DNA from 3 places in the Devosia sp. BK genome. Region 2 is predicted to be linked to each of the others. Evidence: predicted binding sites of a transcription regulator. Region 2 holds the regulator's gene; each other region holds the start of a gene.

Region 1 (5,106 bases), on a different contig from region 2:
CGCAAGCATGCCGACCCAATCGCGACTGTGGTGTCGCCCGACAAGGATCTGACCCTCAAGATCTGGTCTGATCGCCCGGGTGTTCAGGTCTATAATGGCGTTTGGACCGACATTACGGTACCGGGGCTTGGCGGCAAGACCTATCAGAAACATGCCGGCTTCTGCCTTGAAGATCAGTGCTTTGCCGATGCCGTGCACAATCCGCATTTCCCCAATGTCATCCACTCACCCGAGCGGCCCTATAGCCATTGGTGCGATATCGAGATCGCTTGATTTTTGGGGCTGTTAGCAGCGTGAGCCGAACCCGATGAGGTCGCCCTTGGGCGGCCTTTTCTTTTGCCGCTAGTGGATTTCTACGCCAGAATCTGCCATCCCGTTCCTTCTCTGTTCACGAGGGCGTCATGGACAAGACCGAGCGACTATTTGCCATCATGGATGCGCTGCGGCGGCATCGGCGGCCGGTGACGGCAGCGGCCTTGGCCGAGGAACAGGGCGTTTCCGTCCGCACGCTTTATCGCGATATCCAGACACTAATCGGGCTTGGGGCACCGATCGATGGCGAGGCAGGGATTGGCTATATGCTCAAACCTGGCTTCTTCCTGCCGCCGCTGATGTTTTCGGCCGAAGAGCTTGAGGCGCTGGTGCTGGGCGCGCGTTGGGTCGGGACACAGCCCGACGATGGCTTGAGCGCTGCCGCACAAAACGCGCTCGCCAAGATCGCCACCGCATCGCCGGAAGATTTGCGCGATCGGATCAGCGACACCGCGCTTTGGCCAATGGCGCAATGGGGCGGACGCAAGCCTATTCCCGTGCTGGGAGAGATCCGCCTCGCCATGCGACAGGAGCGGGCGGTGACCATCGACTATCAGGACGAGCAAGGGCGGGCGACGTCGCGCACGCTTTGGCCGGTGGGTCTCGCTTTTTACGAGGGTAAGCAGACCATTGCCGCCTGGTGTCTATTGCGGCAGAATTTCCGCAATTTTCGCACCGACCGCATCATCAATCTGGTCGTGACCGATGAGCGCTATGGCAAGCGCCGCACCGTGCTCGAACGCGAATGGCGCGACAGCTGGGTAAATGATCGCCGCAATGACGACACGTAACGCTTTGGATTCACGTGAAACACGGCAGCCGTAAAGGCAAGTCGCTGCGAGCTAGAAAATAGACTGGCGCAGCGGGAGTTTTATCGGCGTGGGAAAGCCTGTTGTACGGTCGGTCCAGAAACGATCGCGGAGCATTTCCGGAAAGACATGGCCCTTGGGGAGGTCATGCTGCCCGAACCAACCGGCTTCGCTAATGCTCTCGCCCAAGGCGGGATTGGCGGTGATATCGATCTCACCGGAAATGAAGCGCGCGAGAAACCAGAATTTCACCACCCGGCCCCAGCCATCGACCAACTCGTCGATATAAGCAAGATTTTGCGCCATGACGCGGAGGCCGGTTTCTTCGAAAGCCTCGCGTTCTGCGGCTTGCCAGAGTTCTTCGCTGCCTTCGACGCCGCCCCCGGGACCAGCCCAGAAATCATGCTTGCCAGCGCGATAGTGACGAACGAGGAGAATTTTGTCGTCGCGCATGGCCAGAACGCCGGCCGAAATGCGATGGCGCATAAAAATCTCCTCAAACTCTGCTTCACGTGAATCACTGACCCACCAATACAGCATGAAGCGTCGCGGGTAGTGCTTCGAGTTTGATTTCGCCAAGGGCAAGTCCAGCGAGCAGCGCAAGATGGACGAAACCGATCATGAGTGTCGCAAACATAAAGCGCGTTTTGCGCGTCTTGTGCCGGAAAATTGCCTGGCCCAGGAGGCCGCCAATGATGCCAAAGGCAAGATCGAGACCATGCAAAGTGGCTTCGCTGACCCGCCAGGCTTGCGCTTCCGCCGCGCGCTTATCCAGCCAATAGATACAAAATGTCAGCACGCCGCCGGCGGCGTAGGGCAGGAGCAGGAAGCCGGCATGTGGATCATGCCAGATGAGGTAGGCCAAGAGACCTAAGAGACTCAGCGCGAGGATGAGCTGCCAATCGAGCTCGCGCCTGGTTTGGCTCCGGCGCGCTTGCGGCGTAATCGGATTGGCACCTGCAATGGTGACAGAGCGTGCCTCAAGCTGTTGTTTCTCGCCCTTGCGCGCAGCGAAATAGACCACGTCGCCGACGCGCGGGCGTGTCGCGATCCTCATGATGGATGAGATGTGGACGAAATAGCGCTGCCCATCGTCGCCCGCGATGAAGCCGAAGCCACGCGCATCATTCCAGTGAACCAGTTCACCGCGGAGATTGCTCACGCAGCACCAAAATTGAGACGATAGCTTAGGGCTTCCGCGATGTGCGGACGCGCGACTTTTTCAGCATTGGCCAGATCAGCCAAGGTGCGGGCAACCTTGAGAACACGATGATAGGCGCGCGCGGAGAGATTGTAGCGCTCGGCCGCCATGAGCAGCAGCGTTTGACTATCACGGTCGGGCTTGACAAGTTTTTCGATCAGCGTTGAACTGGCGGCCGCATTGGTCAGCACATCTGGCGCACCGGCCGCCTCATACCGCTCGCGCTGACGCACGCGGGCCATGACTACGCGCTGGGCAACGATAGACGATGGCTCGGCGGTGGGCGCAGAGCCGATCATGTCCGTCGCGGAGACGGCTGGAACATCGATGCGAATGTCGATGCGATCAAGAAATGGTCCGGAAATGCGCGACTGATAATCGGCGGCGCAGGCGTCGCCGCGCTTGCAAGTGTGGCCAGGCGTGCCGGCCATGCCGCATTTGCAGGGGTTCATGGCGGCGATGAGCTGGAAGCGGCTCGGGTAAGTGACGCGGGCATTGGCACGGGCAATGACCATTTCACCGCTTTCGAGCGGTTGGCGGAGACTATCGAGGACACTGGGCGCGAATTCGGGCAGCTCATCGAGAAACAGGACGCCGTTGTGGGCAAGGCTCGCTTCCCCCGGCCGCACTTTTAGGCCACCGCCAACCAGCGCGGCCATCGAAGCTGAATGATGCGGGGCGCGGAACGGGCGTCTATCCGACAGGGCGCCACCCGCCAGTTCGCCAGCGATCGACTGGATCATCGAGATATCGAGCAATTCGCGCGGCTCAAGCGGCGGCAGAATCGAGGGCAATCGCGCCGCCAGCATAGATTTGCCGGCGCCGGGCGGACCGACCAAAAGAAGATTATGACCACCGGCTGCCGCAACTTCGAGCGCCCGCCGCGCCACGGCCTGGCCGCGGACATCGGCCAGATCAGGCATTGTGCCGGCATCGATCAGGCGCTGCACCGGACGCGGCCGAGCCTGCAATTGCCGGCCGACGAGATGATTGGCAAGGGAGAGAAGACTATCGGCCGCGACGATATCGATGTCGTCATTGGCCCAGGCTGCCTCGGGGCCAGATGCCGTTGGGCAGATAATGCCCAATCCCCGGGCCGTGGCGGCTATGGCAGCAGGAAGAACGCCGCCAACATGAGCCAGACGGCCATCAAGGCCGAGTTCACCAAGCACCAGATAGCGATCGAGCGCATCCTGCGGGATCGCGCCGATGGCAGCCATCAGGCCCAGAGCGATGGGGAGATCATAGTGGCTCCCTTCCTTGGGCAGATCGGCTGGGGCGAGATTGACCGTGATGCGTTTGGGCGGCAGGCCGAGGCCAGAAGCGACAAGCGCTGCGCGAACGCGCTCACTTGATTCCTTTACCGCCTTATCGGGCAGGCCAACCATCAGAAACTTGGAAAGACCAGGCGCGATCTGCACCTGGACATCGACCGGCACCGCCTCGATGCCGTTAAAGGCGACTGTGGCAACACGCGTAACCATGAACAAGGCCCCCACCTCAAGCAACGCTAACAGAAGAACCGCATCAGTCAAGAACGGAGAGCGAACAGAAGATGGCTCGTTAACCATGTTCACTGCCACATTGGTTACCCTAAACGTCCATTAACCCCGACATGTTGAATCAAAGGCTCTGATTGTCTTTCTAAGTCGAGTGTGTTGATGGCCCGCACCTTTCGTTTGCCCGCCTCTGTTTCCGCTCTGTTGCGCCATGCTGTGATGGGCCTGACAGTGGCAGCACTGGCAGCATGCGCGACCGGCGGCGGGCTTTATGGCGCCATTCCGGGAGATAATCGGCCCCATGCCGGTGTCGATCGCGCCCGCGGCATGCCGGTGCAAGGCATCGACGTCGCGCGCTATCAGGAAAATATCGATTTCGACCGGGCACGCGCGGGCGGCACCCACTTCGTATTCATGAAGGCGACGGAAGGGAAGGACTATGTCGATCCCAATTTCCGCACCAATTGGGAGCGGGCGCGCAATGCCGGCATGCCGCGCGGCGCCTATCACTTCATGACCTGGTGTTCACCGGCGTCAGAGCAGGCCAATTGGTTCGTGCAGAACGTGCCGGCCGATCCAAGCGCCCTGCCACCCGTGCTCGACCTCGAATGGAACAATCATTCAAGCTGCACGGTAAAGCCGAGCAAGGCCGATGCGCTCGAAAAAATCCGGCTCATGCTCGATGTGATGGAGCGCCATACCGGCAAGCTGCCGATCATCTATACCGACATGAACTTCCACCGCGATATCCTCGCCGGTGAATATTTTCCGAACACGTTTTGGCTGCGCTCGACCGCTGCCGAGCCGCATGAGCGCTACGAAAACCGCACCTGGACTTTCTGGCAATATACCCAGACGGGCGTTGTGCCTGGGGTCAAGGGCGAGGTCGACCGGAATGTGTTTTACGGCTCGACCAATGACTGGTTGATGTTCCTGTCCACAGGTTGCGATCCACGCGCCATCTCGGCATTGGCGCCAACCGGCCGCTGCCAGTTCGTCAAGTAGCGGCGCCGAGGAGGCCCGAGGCCTTGATGCCGTCGAAGACGAACTGCACAGCGAGAGCCGCAAGCAGAATGCCGACGACGCGGGAGACCACGGAAAGACCGGTGAGTCCCAGGAGGCGCTGGATTGGAATAGCGACGAGCAGGGTGAGCCAGGCCAGCGCCAGGATGACGATGATTGCGGCGATGACGAGCCAGAATTCGGCCTGAGATTCGGCGCCAGTCGTCAGCAGAATGACGGCGCTGATAGCGCCGGGGCCGGCCAGAAGCGGCATGGCGAGCGG
Region 2 (5,106 bases):
GGCAGAAGTCGTCAACATGCGGCCGCCGGCCTACCTCATCAAGAAGGGCATCCATTCGCTCGCCTGTATCGGTGACGGCCGTCAGTCAGGCACGTCGGGTTCGCCTTCTATCCTCAATGCGTCTCCGGAAGCAGCTGCAGGCGGTAACCTTGCGATCCTCAAGACTGGTGACCGCGTCCGCATCGATCTGAACAAGGGCGAAGCCGATATCCTGATCTCGGCCGAAGAAATCGCGACCCGTCGCGCGGCGCTCGAGGCTGAAGGCGGCTACAAGTATCCCAAGCACCAGACGCCGTGGCAGGAAATCCAGCGCGGTATCGTCGGCCAGCTCGGCGAAGGCGCGATCCTGAAACCGGCTGAAAAGTACCAGCGGATTGCGCAGACAGAAGGCCTGCCAAGGGATAACCACTAGGATCGACCGTCATTCGGCCGATGCTGGTCTGCAAATGCCGGTCTCTTGCGCTTCCGGTGCTCACGTACTGATGTACGCTGCGCGCCGGTTCTCAGAGACCGACATTTTCGCCTCAGCCTAGGCCGACTACCGGCCAATCCTTCGGTGACCGAGTTAAAGGCCGGGCAGCACAGAGTGCCGCCCGGCCTTTTTTTTGGCTGACGGTTTTTCACGGTGACGGGCGGCCATTGGCTCTACCTGTTTAGACATTGGGAGCCAAAGGCCGCCGGTCACAGGATCCGGAGTTTGCAGCAGGTCCGGGATCAGGCGCGAACGTTATTTCGGTCGCGGCTGCCGTATTTCAACTCCCCGCCCGGATAGGCGCCCCCATCCACCGGCCATTCCGCCCGACCCTGCGTGGGAGCCGTGTGACTGGCGGAATGGGGAGAGTATGGGCGAGGTTTTGGGGAGCGGGGAGAAGATGGATAAGTATTTTGGGGTTTTGGGGTTTACCCCACCTAGCTTGCCATTCGGGCATAGCCCTCATGGCCCTCTCTCCTGAAGTTGCGCCACTGGCGCAATTTTGCCTGCGGCCGGATCGAAGCCATTAGTAGGAGGAGGGACGCATCGAGTTTGCCTAAGTGACAGCCCTTTTCACCGCTGAGATATGAAATCCGCTGCTGCAGGCTAATCGCACTCGGCGTAGAAACGCGATCGAGACTAAAGAATGTCACGCTCAATCCGGATAAGAGCTTAGATGTTCGTGGATGATGCGCCAAGCATCACCGCGCTTGGCGAGCACCGTGGTGCCTCGTCCTGATCCTTCGGCGTCTTTGCCATCGACCACAGCGCGCCAACAGAACCGATAGGTGCAGCTCGCTGCCGTGTCGCCGTCCGCGATCCAGGTGAGGTCTTCAAGCCAGTACGTCTCGTTCTCAAGACGCTGCCATGTTCGTTCGAAGGCACTGCGAATGGCATCGATGCCGGTGAAACTGCCTGAACTGAACCAGAAGACTGCATCGGAATCGATCAGCGGGACCAGCAATGAAAAGTCGTGATGGTTGATCAGGTCGGCATAAGCCGCCATCACCGTTTTGGGTGTGGCGGCGCCGGGCATTAGTATTTGCGGAGGAGGCCGACGAGGCGGCCTTGAACTTTCACGCGATCCGGCGGGAAGATGCGGGTCTCGTAGGCCGGGTTGGCAGCTTCGAGTGCGATAGTGTTGCCCTTGCGCCGGAGGCGTTTGAGGGTGGCCTCTTCGTCATCGACCAAGGCGACGATGATTTCTCCAGTGCTGGCCTGATCCTGTTTTTTGATAACGACCGTGTCGCCATCGAAAATGCCGGCGTCGATCATGGAGTCGCCGCGGACTTCCAACGCATAGTGTTCGCCCGCGCCAAGCATTTCAGGCGGGACCTGAATGGTGTGGGAATGAGTCTGGATCGCCTCGATGGGCGTACCGGCAGCGATGCGCCCCATGACGGGAATGGAGATCGGTCGGGCATAATCCTCGGCGGCGATACCGCGTGGCTGGGGCGCGCTAACTTTTCCGAGGCTGCCTTCGATAACCGACGGTTCAAACTTGGCTTTGCGCCCGCCGAGGGATGGGTTCATGGAATCCGGCAGCTTGACGACCTCGAGGGCTCTCGCCCGGTTGGGCAGGCGGCGGATGAAGCCACGCTCTTCGAGCGCAGTGATCAACCGATGGATGCCTGACTTCGACGCTAAATCCAGCGCATCCTTCATTTCGTCGAAGGATGGGGGAATGCCGCTTTCCTTCATCCGTTCGTGGATGAACATCAGCAATTCGTGTTGTTTGCGCGTCAGCATCGCCGGTGAGCCCTAGAATCGGAACGGATACGGAACGACTATATGTGTTCCGTCTATGTTCCGCAAGAGTCTCCCATCTTTGCCAAATAGAGGCGCAGTAGAGATTCTCGCTTTCGCCGGAAGACGTCGCGTCAGCGGCAAGACTAGAGCACGGCGGCGAGGTCTTTCGCCAGTTGGGCGAGTTCGGCGTCGTCAGCACGGCCGCTGGCATGGGCGCCGAGGGCGGTGCCCTCGTAGGCAGGGATCAGATGGAAATGGAGATGAAAGACGGTCTGGCCAGCCGGGGCCTCGTTGAACTGGGCGAGGCGGATGCCGTCGGCTTTCGTTACAGTCTGCAGGGCCTTGGCGACGCGTTGGACGAGCGGCATCACCGCCGAAAGGGCCGCGGGATCGGCATCGAGAAGGTTACGCGATGGGGCCTTGGGAATTACGAGGGTGTGACCCTTGGACTGCGGAAAAATGTCGAGCATGACGAGGGCCGTGTCGTCCTCGTAGACCTTGTGGCAAGGTAGTTCGCCCTTGAGGATTTTGGCGAAGATATTGGTTGGGTCGTAGGTCATCAAAGCCTCGGATTATTCGGCAGCGGCGAGCGCTTCGTCGCCGGCATTGTTGGCATATCGGAAGCGGAAGAAATTGAGGACGGCAAGGCCGGTAAGGGTCACCGGTACATATTTGAAGCCGCGGGTGATGAAGAAGAGAGCGATGCCGACCGCCGTTTCCGCCGACATCGCGCCCTTGCCCATGGCGGAGGTGAAGGAGGAGGGGACAATGTGGCGATAGATGAGGTCGTCGGAGCGATAATAGTGGCGGGCGCGGGCAGCGAAGGCGCGCTTCGAACTGGAATAATCGCGCAATTCATCCATGCCCATATCGCCGTGAAATTCGACCTCGGAGCCGAGCGCCCAGACCTCCGGCGCGAGGAGCCTATCCTTGCCCATGAGGGTGAAGCGCTCGATCAGGTCGCGAAACGTGACGTAATTGGCGTTCCAGCAATCGTCCGTTTTGGCGCCGTGCGAAAGGATCAGAACGTCGGCGCGCGCGAGCTTTTCGTCCATCGCGGCGTAATTTCCGGCGGTGAAATCGACGCCGGACTTTGCCGTTTCGACAATGCCGCCCCGCTTTTCGAGTGCTTTGACCATGGCCGAGCCGAAGGCGCCGCTTGCGCCGGTGATGAGGAAGCGCCGGCCAGCAATCTGGCAGGTGGTGCCGACCAGGAGATCAAAGGTGTTGGCAAAGGACGAGAAGAAATTGTGCGGATAGACGTGGTGCATCGCGTGGTAATTGTTGTTTACCCACAAGAGGCCCTGTTTGCCGCCCACGCGGTCCATCGACATGTGATTGTAGTCGAGCCCTTCCTCGCGAAGGGTCAGGGCGAACATGACCGTGCGGATGACGGCAACGACGGCCACGGGCTGCCAGGGCAGCGCCAGGAGGAACAGCGCGATTGCGGCCATCGAGGTAAAGTATTCGGGCAGGACGTGAAACCAGATATTCTGGCGGGCATAGGCCGGATTGACCTGCATATCGAGGCCAAGGAATTTATGGTGGACCCAGTGCCAGGACGAGAAGGTGCGCAGCAGCGGGATCTCGGAATTTTCCCAGCGGTGCAGCAGCCAGTGCAGGGTGTCGAACAGGGTCGTTGCCACTACGAAGACGAGAAGGGCTTCGAGAATGAAGGCTACGACATCCCACAAATCCATTAGTCCCGGGTCTCCTGATCACTTGATGCGCGCTGTCTAGCACAATCGATCGGCTGGGGCTAACGCTCCTGCCGATCGCCGCGCCGGTATGGCGTAAACCCTTCAAGCGCCTCTTGTTCCCGCTCGACGGCGGGACGTTCCGCCTCGAGATAATCCGCTACCGCGTCGCGTAAACCCGCGTGAGCGATCCAGTGAACGGAGTGGGTGGTGACGGGAGTGTAGCCGCGCGCCAGCTTGTGTTCGCCTTGTGCGCCGGCCTCTACGACCGCAAGCTTGTGGGCGATGGCAAAGTCGATGGCCTGATAGTAGCAGATCTCGAAATGGAGAAAGGGGACTTCGCGCGTCGAGCCCCAATTGCGACCGTAGAGGCGATCCCTGCCGATGAAATTGATGGCCCCGGCAATGGGTTCGTCGCCATCGTAGGCGAAGATCAGCACGATCCGATCGGCCATATACTGGCCAAGGAGCGAGAAAAATTTCCGGTTGAGGTAAGGCTGGCCCCATTTGCGCGCGCCGGTGTCTTCATAAAAATCGAAGAAGGCGTCCCAGTGATGCTCCTTGATTTCATCGCCCCGCAGCCATTTGACGGTCAAGCCATCAGCAAGCGCATCGCGGCGTTCTCGGCGGATGGTCTTGCGCTTGCGCGAGGATAGCGTTTCGAGAAAATCTTCGAAGGTCGCAAAGCCCTGGTTGTGCCAATGGAATTGAGTGTCGACGCGGCCAAGCCAGCCAGTTGCTTCGGCAATGTCGGCATCTTCATCGGGCAGAAAGGTGAGGTGCACCGACGAAGCGTTGCGCTGCAAGGCGAGCTGCTGCGCCGTTTCGAGGAGTGCGGTTTTGATCTCGATTCTGTCGGACGGGACCAGGAGCTTTGGGGCGGTTGCGGGCGTGAAGGGCACTGAACCCTGGAGCTTGGGATAATAATGCCCGCCGGCGCGCTCGAGGGCCTGGGCCCAGCCATGGTCGAAGACGTATTCGCCCATGGAATGGGATTTGAGGAACAGCGGCAAAAGGCCGACGGGCGTGTCGCCTTCCGAAACCACGACGTGTTGCGGTTGCCAGCCGGTACGGCCGGTGGCGCAGCCTGATTCTTCGAGCGCGCGGAAAAAAGCGAAGTCGAGGAACGGATTGTCGGGCACGCCATCGGTGCCCGGCACGAGTGCGTTCCACACGTCGGCCCCGATG
Region 3 (5,106 bases), on a different contig from region 2:
CACCGCGCTTTACGAAATCACGCCTACCGGTGAAGGCCAGGTCGATCCCCTGCGCTATGGCAGTGAAACGACGCAACCCGCCGCCAGCGACGAACTCGCCTTTCTCAAAATCCGCTACAAGCTGCCTGGCGAAAGCGTCAGCCAGTTGATCGAACAGCCGGTGACCCCAGCGGTCGGCTATGACGACATCGCCGTCGCCGGGATCGATGCTCAATTCGCCACCGCCGTCGCCGCCTTCGGCCAAAAACTCCGCGGCAGCGCTTATGGCAGTGACATGACTTGGGCCGAAATCGAAGCCTTGGCCCAATCCGCTCGCGGCATTGACGAAGGCGGCTATCGCGCCGAGTTCGTCAGGTTGGTGAGAGACGCGGCCATGCTGGAGCCGGACGCGGAGTGACCCCCTCACCGACTCGGCTGCGCCGAGCCACCTCTCCCCAAGTGGGAGAGGAATAGAAGGTAAGCGGAGGTGGGAGTTGAGCACCTCTTATTCTTCTCCCTCTCGGGGAGAAGGTGGCGCGCAGCGCCGGATGAGGGGGATCCCTCCACCGGCGCTGCATCGTCAGTTCAAACCAACGGCTTCAACCCCGCTTCGATCTGCGCCCGGCGCCCTTCGAGAAACGGCGGCAGCGACAGTTTTTCGCCCAACGTTTCCATAGGCTCATCCGCCGCAAATCCGGGCACATCCGTCGCAATCTCGAACAGAATTCCATTGGGCTCGCGGAAATAGAGCGAGGTGAAATAGAACCGCTCGACTTCGCCCGAAGACCGAATGCCAAAGCTGTTCACCCGTTCGATCCATTCATGCAGCGAATCCTGATCCGGCGTGCGGAAGGCAACGTGATGCACGCCGCCGGCGCCGGGCCGTGCCCGCGGCAGGCTCGGATCGACCGAAACGTGCAGTTCCGCTGCCGGGCCGCCCGGACCCATTTCATAGACGAACACTTCGCCGCCGCGTTCGCGGGCCGCATAGTGCCGCACCTGGCGCATGTTCATCACGCGCGTCAGCATGGCATCGGTCGGCTCTAGTTTCGGCACCGACAGCGTGATCGGGCCGAGCCCGATGATCTGCTTGTCTTCCGGCACAGGCGATTTGGCCCAAGGGATCACCTTGTTTCGCCCATCGACGACGAGACGGAAGCGCTGGCCCTCGAAATCCTCGAAATCCATGGAGACGTGGCCCAGACGTTCCTTGATGCCGCTCGTAGAAACCTGATTGGCCTCGAGATGCTCCTTCCACCATTTCAGCGTTTCTTCGCTGTCGACGCGGAGGCCCGTGCGGCCAACCGTGTGATTGCCGCGCTGTTCGCGCAGGGTGGGAAAATCGAAGAAGGTCAGGTCGGCGCCGGGCGAGGCGACTCCGTCGCCGTAAAAGAGGTGATAGGCCGAGGTGTCGTCCTGGTTCACCGTCTTCTTGATGAGGCGCATGCCGAGCGTCTGGGTGTAAAATTTGAGGTTGCGCGGTGCGTCGGCGGTCACTGCCGTCAGGTGGTGGATGCCGCCAAGTTCGAGGGTCATGTAATGTCTCCCAATTCACGCGGCGCCAGGCGCCGTCTTCGCTCATGAATGTATGGCAGACGGCGCGTTAGACAAAGAAAGACAATAGCAACGCACTGGTGTCGATTTCCGAACGATTAGTCGGCCACCCCTGCAGGCAGCGTCCCCGCCTTGAAGAGCACTTTGGGCTCGTCATAAGTATCGGCTTCGACATCGACATCGGCCGAATAGGCCCAGATACCGGCGCGCGAGGGCGCAATGCGCTCGGCCGAAGCAATCGCCGCCTCGGCGGATTTGTGCGCTGTCGGCATATCCGGCTCGAGCTTGCGGCCCTTCTGTCTAAAACCCTGAACGAAATAAAGCGTCGGCATGGTCAGCCCCTCTAATTGCCCCGGGCATAGCACAGACCCTTCCAAACGCCACCTGAAGATCAGACCGCGCTCAGAAACGTCAACACCGAATTGGGCTCCTCGATCAGCGTCCGCAATTTGGCGTTGAACACGGCGCCATACTCTGCCGAAATATGCGCCTCGAACGCCGCCCGGTCTTTGTAGATTTCGTAGACCACGAATTTTTGCCGAGCGTCGAAGCGACGATAGGTGTCAAACACCACATTGCCCGGCTCGGCGCGCACATCGGTGGCCAGCCCAGCGAGCAATAGAGCGACTTCCTCCGCCTTGCCCTCCCGCGCGGTAAATTCGGCAATCAGCGATACAGGCTCGTTGGCGGGCAGTTTGTTCAATATATCCATTATGCGGTCTCCACGGCCAATCTCCTGCGACACGTTTTATCACCGCGTTATTCCCGCGGAAGCGGGAATCTCCCGAGCCGTCCCTCATCACAATTTCCTCAGACATGTCTTTTTCACATGCACGGGCGCCGGACTGCCGCTACTTCTAGAACAAAGGAAGAACAATGGTTGCTCTGACGCTCTCGCGAAAACTCGCCATTCTTGCCGATGCTGCAAAATACGATGCGTCCTGCGCCTCCAGCGGCACGGAAAAGCGCAATAGTGCCAAGACCGGCGGCATCGGTTCGACGGAAGGCAGCGGCATCTGCCATTCCTATGCGCCCGATGGTCGCTGCATTTCTCTTCTGAAACTACTGCTGACCAATTTCTGCGTGTACGATTGCGCCTATTGCATCAATCGCTCGTCTTCCAACGTCGCCCGCGCCCGCTTCTCGGTCGATGAGGTCGTTCGCCTCACCCTCGATTTTTACAAGCGCAATTACATCGAGGGACTTTTCCTCTCCTCCGGCATCATCCGCTCTCCGGATTATACGATGGAGGAAATGGTCCGCGTCGCACGCACTCTGCGCGAGGTCCATCTTTTTGCCGGCTATATCCACCTCAAAGTCATTCCCAATGCAGCGCCCGAGCTTCTTGCCGAAGCTGGCCGATGGGCCGATCGTCTCTCGACCAATATCGAAATGCCCACCGATTCCGCGCTCGAACATTTCGCGCCGGAAAAGCGTCCATCGGAAATCCGCACCGCCATGGCACGGCTGCGTGGCAAGCTCGATGAAGCGACACCCGACAATAAGCCGTCAAAAGCCAAACCCGAAAAGTTTGCCCCCGCCGGACAATCGACCCAGATGATCGTCGGCGCCGATAAGGCCGATGACAGCGCCATCCTCACGCGCGCCGCCGGCCTCTACTCCGGCTATCGGCTCAAGCGCGTTTATTACTCCGCCTTCTCGCCCATCCCCGACGCCTCATCGCGCCTGCCGCTCGCGCCGCCCCCGCTGATGCGCGAGCATCGCCTTTACCAGGCCGATTGGCTCATTCGCTTTTATGGCTTCGACGTCCCCGAAATCGTGGCGGGCGGGGAGGGCGGTCATCTCGATCTCAATATCGATCCAAAGCTCGCCTGGGCGCTCAAAACCCGCCAGAGTTTCCCAGTCGACGTCAATCGCGCCGACCGCGAAATGCTGCTGCGCGTTCCCGGCCTCGGCGTCCGTGCCGTCGATCGCGTCATCACCTCGCGCCGCCATCATCGCCTGACGCTTGCCGACGTCTCGCGCCTCACAGCCTCGATCGACAAGGTGCGTCCCTTCATCTCGGCAGCCGATTGGACCCCCGGCGGTCTCACCGACGACATCAAGCTCAAGCAAAAGCTCACGCCCCAGCCCAAACAGCTCGAGCTTTTCTGATGCTGTCCGTCCGGCTCGACCATCTTAATGATCTCGATGAGTGGCGCAGCAAGGCGCGCCGCCTGCTCGTGGCTGGCTTAAAACCCTCGCAAGTCGTCTGGCGGGTTGGGGCGGAAGAGAACGGGCTCTTCGAAGCGGGCGACGACATGCTGCCACAGACCGATGGTCCGATCGGTTCCGTCCCTCGCCAGTTCATGGAGCTTGCCGGGTCGGTCATCCAGCATTCCGAGCCAGAACGCTTCGCGCTGCTCTATCGGATGCTCTGGCGCCTGCAGCAGGATTCACGAATTCTCGCTAATGCTGCTGACGCCGATACCGGAATGTTAACGAAACTGGCCTCTGCAGTGCGTCGCGATGCGCACAAGATGAAGGCTTTCGTCCGCTTCCGTGCCATTCCCGACGCCGAAGAAGAGCACTACATCGCCTGGTTCGAGCCCGAACATTATACCCTCGAAGCCACTGCGCCTTTCTTTACTCGCCGCTTTGCAGGCATGGTTTGGGGTATCGTCACACCCTATTCAAGTGCCTTTTGGGACAAGGAAAATCTGCGCTTCGGTCCCGGTGGCTCGAAGAAAGATATCCCCGCCGAGGATGCGGTGGAGGATGATTGGCAGACCTATTACGATTCCATCTTCAATCCGGCCCGCCTCAAGGTCGCGATGATGAAGTCGGAAATGCCGATGAAATATTGGCGCAACCTGCCCGAAGCGGCCCGCATTGCTCCCTTGATCCGCAATGCCAGGCAAATGGAGCAGGACATGATCGCCCGCGCCGCGACCCAGCCGCCCGCACGCCACACGCGCCAAAAAGCGCATAAGGTCGAGGAAGAAGCTAAGGATATTCAATCGCTTAGCGATGCTGCAGAGGCGATTGGCGGCTGCCGCCGGTGTCCGCTTTACGAGCACGCCACGCAACCGGTCTTTGGCGAAGGCCCTGCCCAGGCTGAGGTCATGTTCGTTGGCGAGCAGCCCGGCGACCAAGAGGATCTCGCTGGTCGCCCGTTCATCGGTCCTGCCGGTCAAGTCTTTGACGAAGCTATGGAAAAGGCCGGCATAGACCGCAGCCGCCTTTATGTCACCAATGCGGTAAAGCACTTCAAGTTCGAGCCACGCGGCAAGCGCCGCATCCACCAAAAGCCCAATGCCGGTGAAATCCAGGCCTGCCGCTTCTGGCTTAATCTCGAGCGCGATTTTCTGAAACCCAAGATCGTCGTCGCCCTCGGCGCCAGCGCGGCCCAAAGCCTTCTGGGCAAAGCGGTTACGATCTCAAAGATGCGCGGTCAGCCGATCCCGCTCGAAGATGGCGCCGTGCTCTTCATCACCAACCACCCCTCCTATCTCCTCCGCATTCCCGACCCACAAAAAAAGCGAGAAGAAAGCGCCAAGTTCGATGCCGACCTCGCGCTGATCCGCGACCACATGGAAAAGCTGCACGCAGCGTGAGGGCGGCTAGACAGTT

Evidence for each region. Region 2 encodes LexA, which represses DNA repair genes until DNA is damaged. Its sites were predicted from a motif close to TGTTCNNNNTGTGTTCNG; they were not measured.
Region 1: a site for LexA is predicted at 3,856-3,873, ahead of DevBK_RS13905 (YifB family Mg chelatase-like AAA ATPase). Genes of this name have one in related genera too.
Region 3: a site for LexA is predicted at 2,392-2,409, ahead of DevBK_RS17575 (putative DNA modification/repair radical SAM protein). Genes of this name have one in related genera too.

The regions. Positions count from the first base shown of each region.
Region 1 is NZ_JAIMBX010000002.1:393,803-398,908, reverse strand. It holds gene DevBK_RS13925 (aldose epimerase family protein) at 1-273, shown strand, start outside; gene DevBK_RS13920 (YafY family protein) at 402-1,103, shown strand; gene DevBK_RS13915 (NUDIX domain-containing protein) at 1,155-1,607, opposite strand; gene DevBK_RS13910 (DUF1294 domain-containing protein) at 1,639-2,283, opposite strand; gene DevBK_RS13905 (YifB family Mg chelatase-like AAA ATPase) at 2,280-3,806, opposite strand; gene DevBK_RS13900 (GH25 family lysozyme) at 3,984-4,826, shown strand; gene DevBK_RS13895 (MarC family protein) at 4,819-5,106, opposite strand, start outside.
Region 2 is NZ_JAIMBX010000001.1:951,401-956,506, forward strand. It holds gene DevBK_RS04600 (IlvD/Edd family dehydratase) at 1-412, shown strand, start outside; gene DevBK_RS04605 (nuclear transport factor 2 family protein) at 1,128-1,508, opposite strand; gene lexA (transcriptional repressor LexA) at 1,508-2,221, opposite strand; gene DevBK_RS04615 (HIT family protein) at 2,365-2,784, opposite strand; gene DevBK_RS04620 (hypothetical protein) at 2,794-3,921, opposite strand; gene DevBK_RS04625 (GNAT family N-acetyltransferase) at 3,981-5,106, opposite strand, start outside.
Region 3 is NZ_JAIMBX010000003.1:407,185-412,290, forward strand. It holds gene DevBK_RS17555 (vWA domain-containing protein) at 1-397, shown strand, start outside; gene DevBK_RS17560 (ring-cleaving dioxygenase) at 565-1,515, opposite strand; gene DevBK_RS17565 (hypothetical protein) at 1,632-1,865, opposite strand; gene DevBK_RS17570 (putative quinol monooxygenase) at 1,925-2,245, opposite strand; gene DevBK_RS17575 (putative DNA modification/repair radical SAM protein) at 2,410-3,648, shown strand; gene DevBK_RS17580 (UdgX family uracil-DNA binding protein) at 3,648-5,090, shown strand.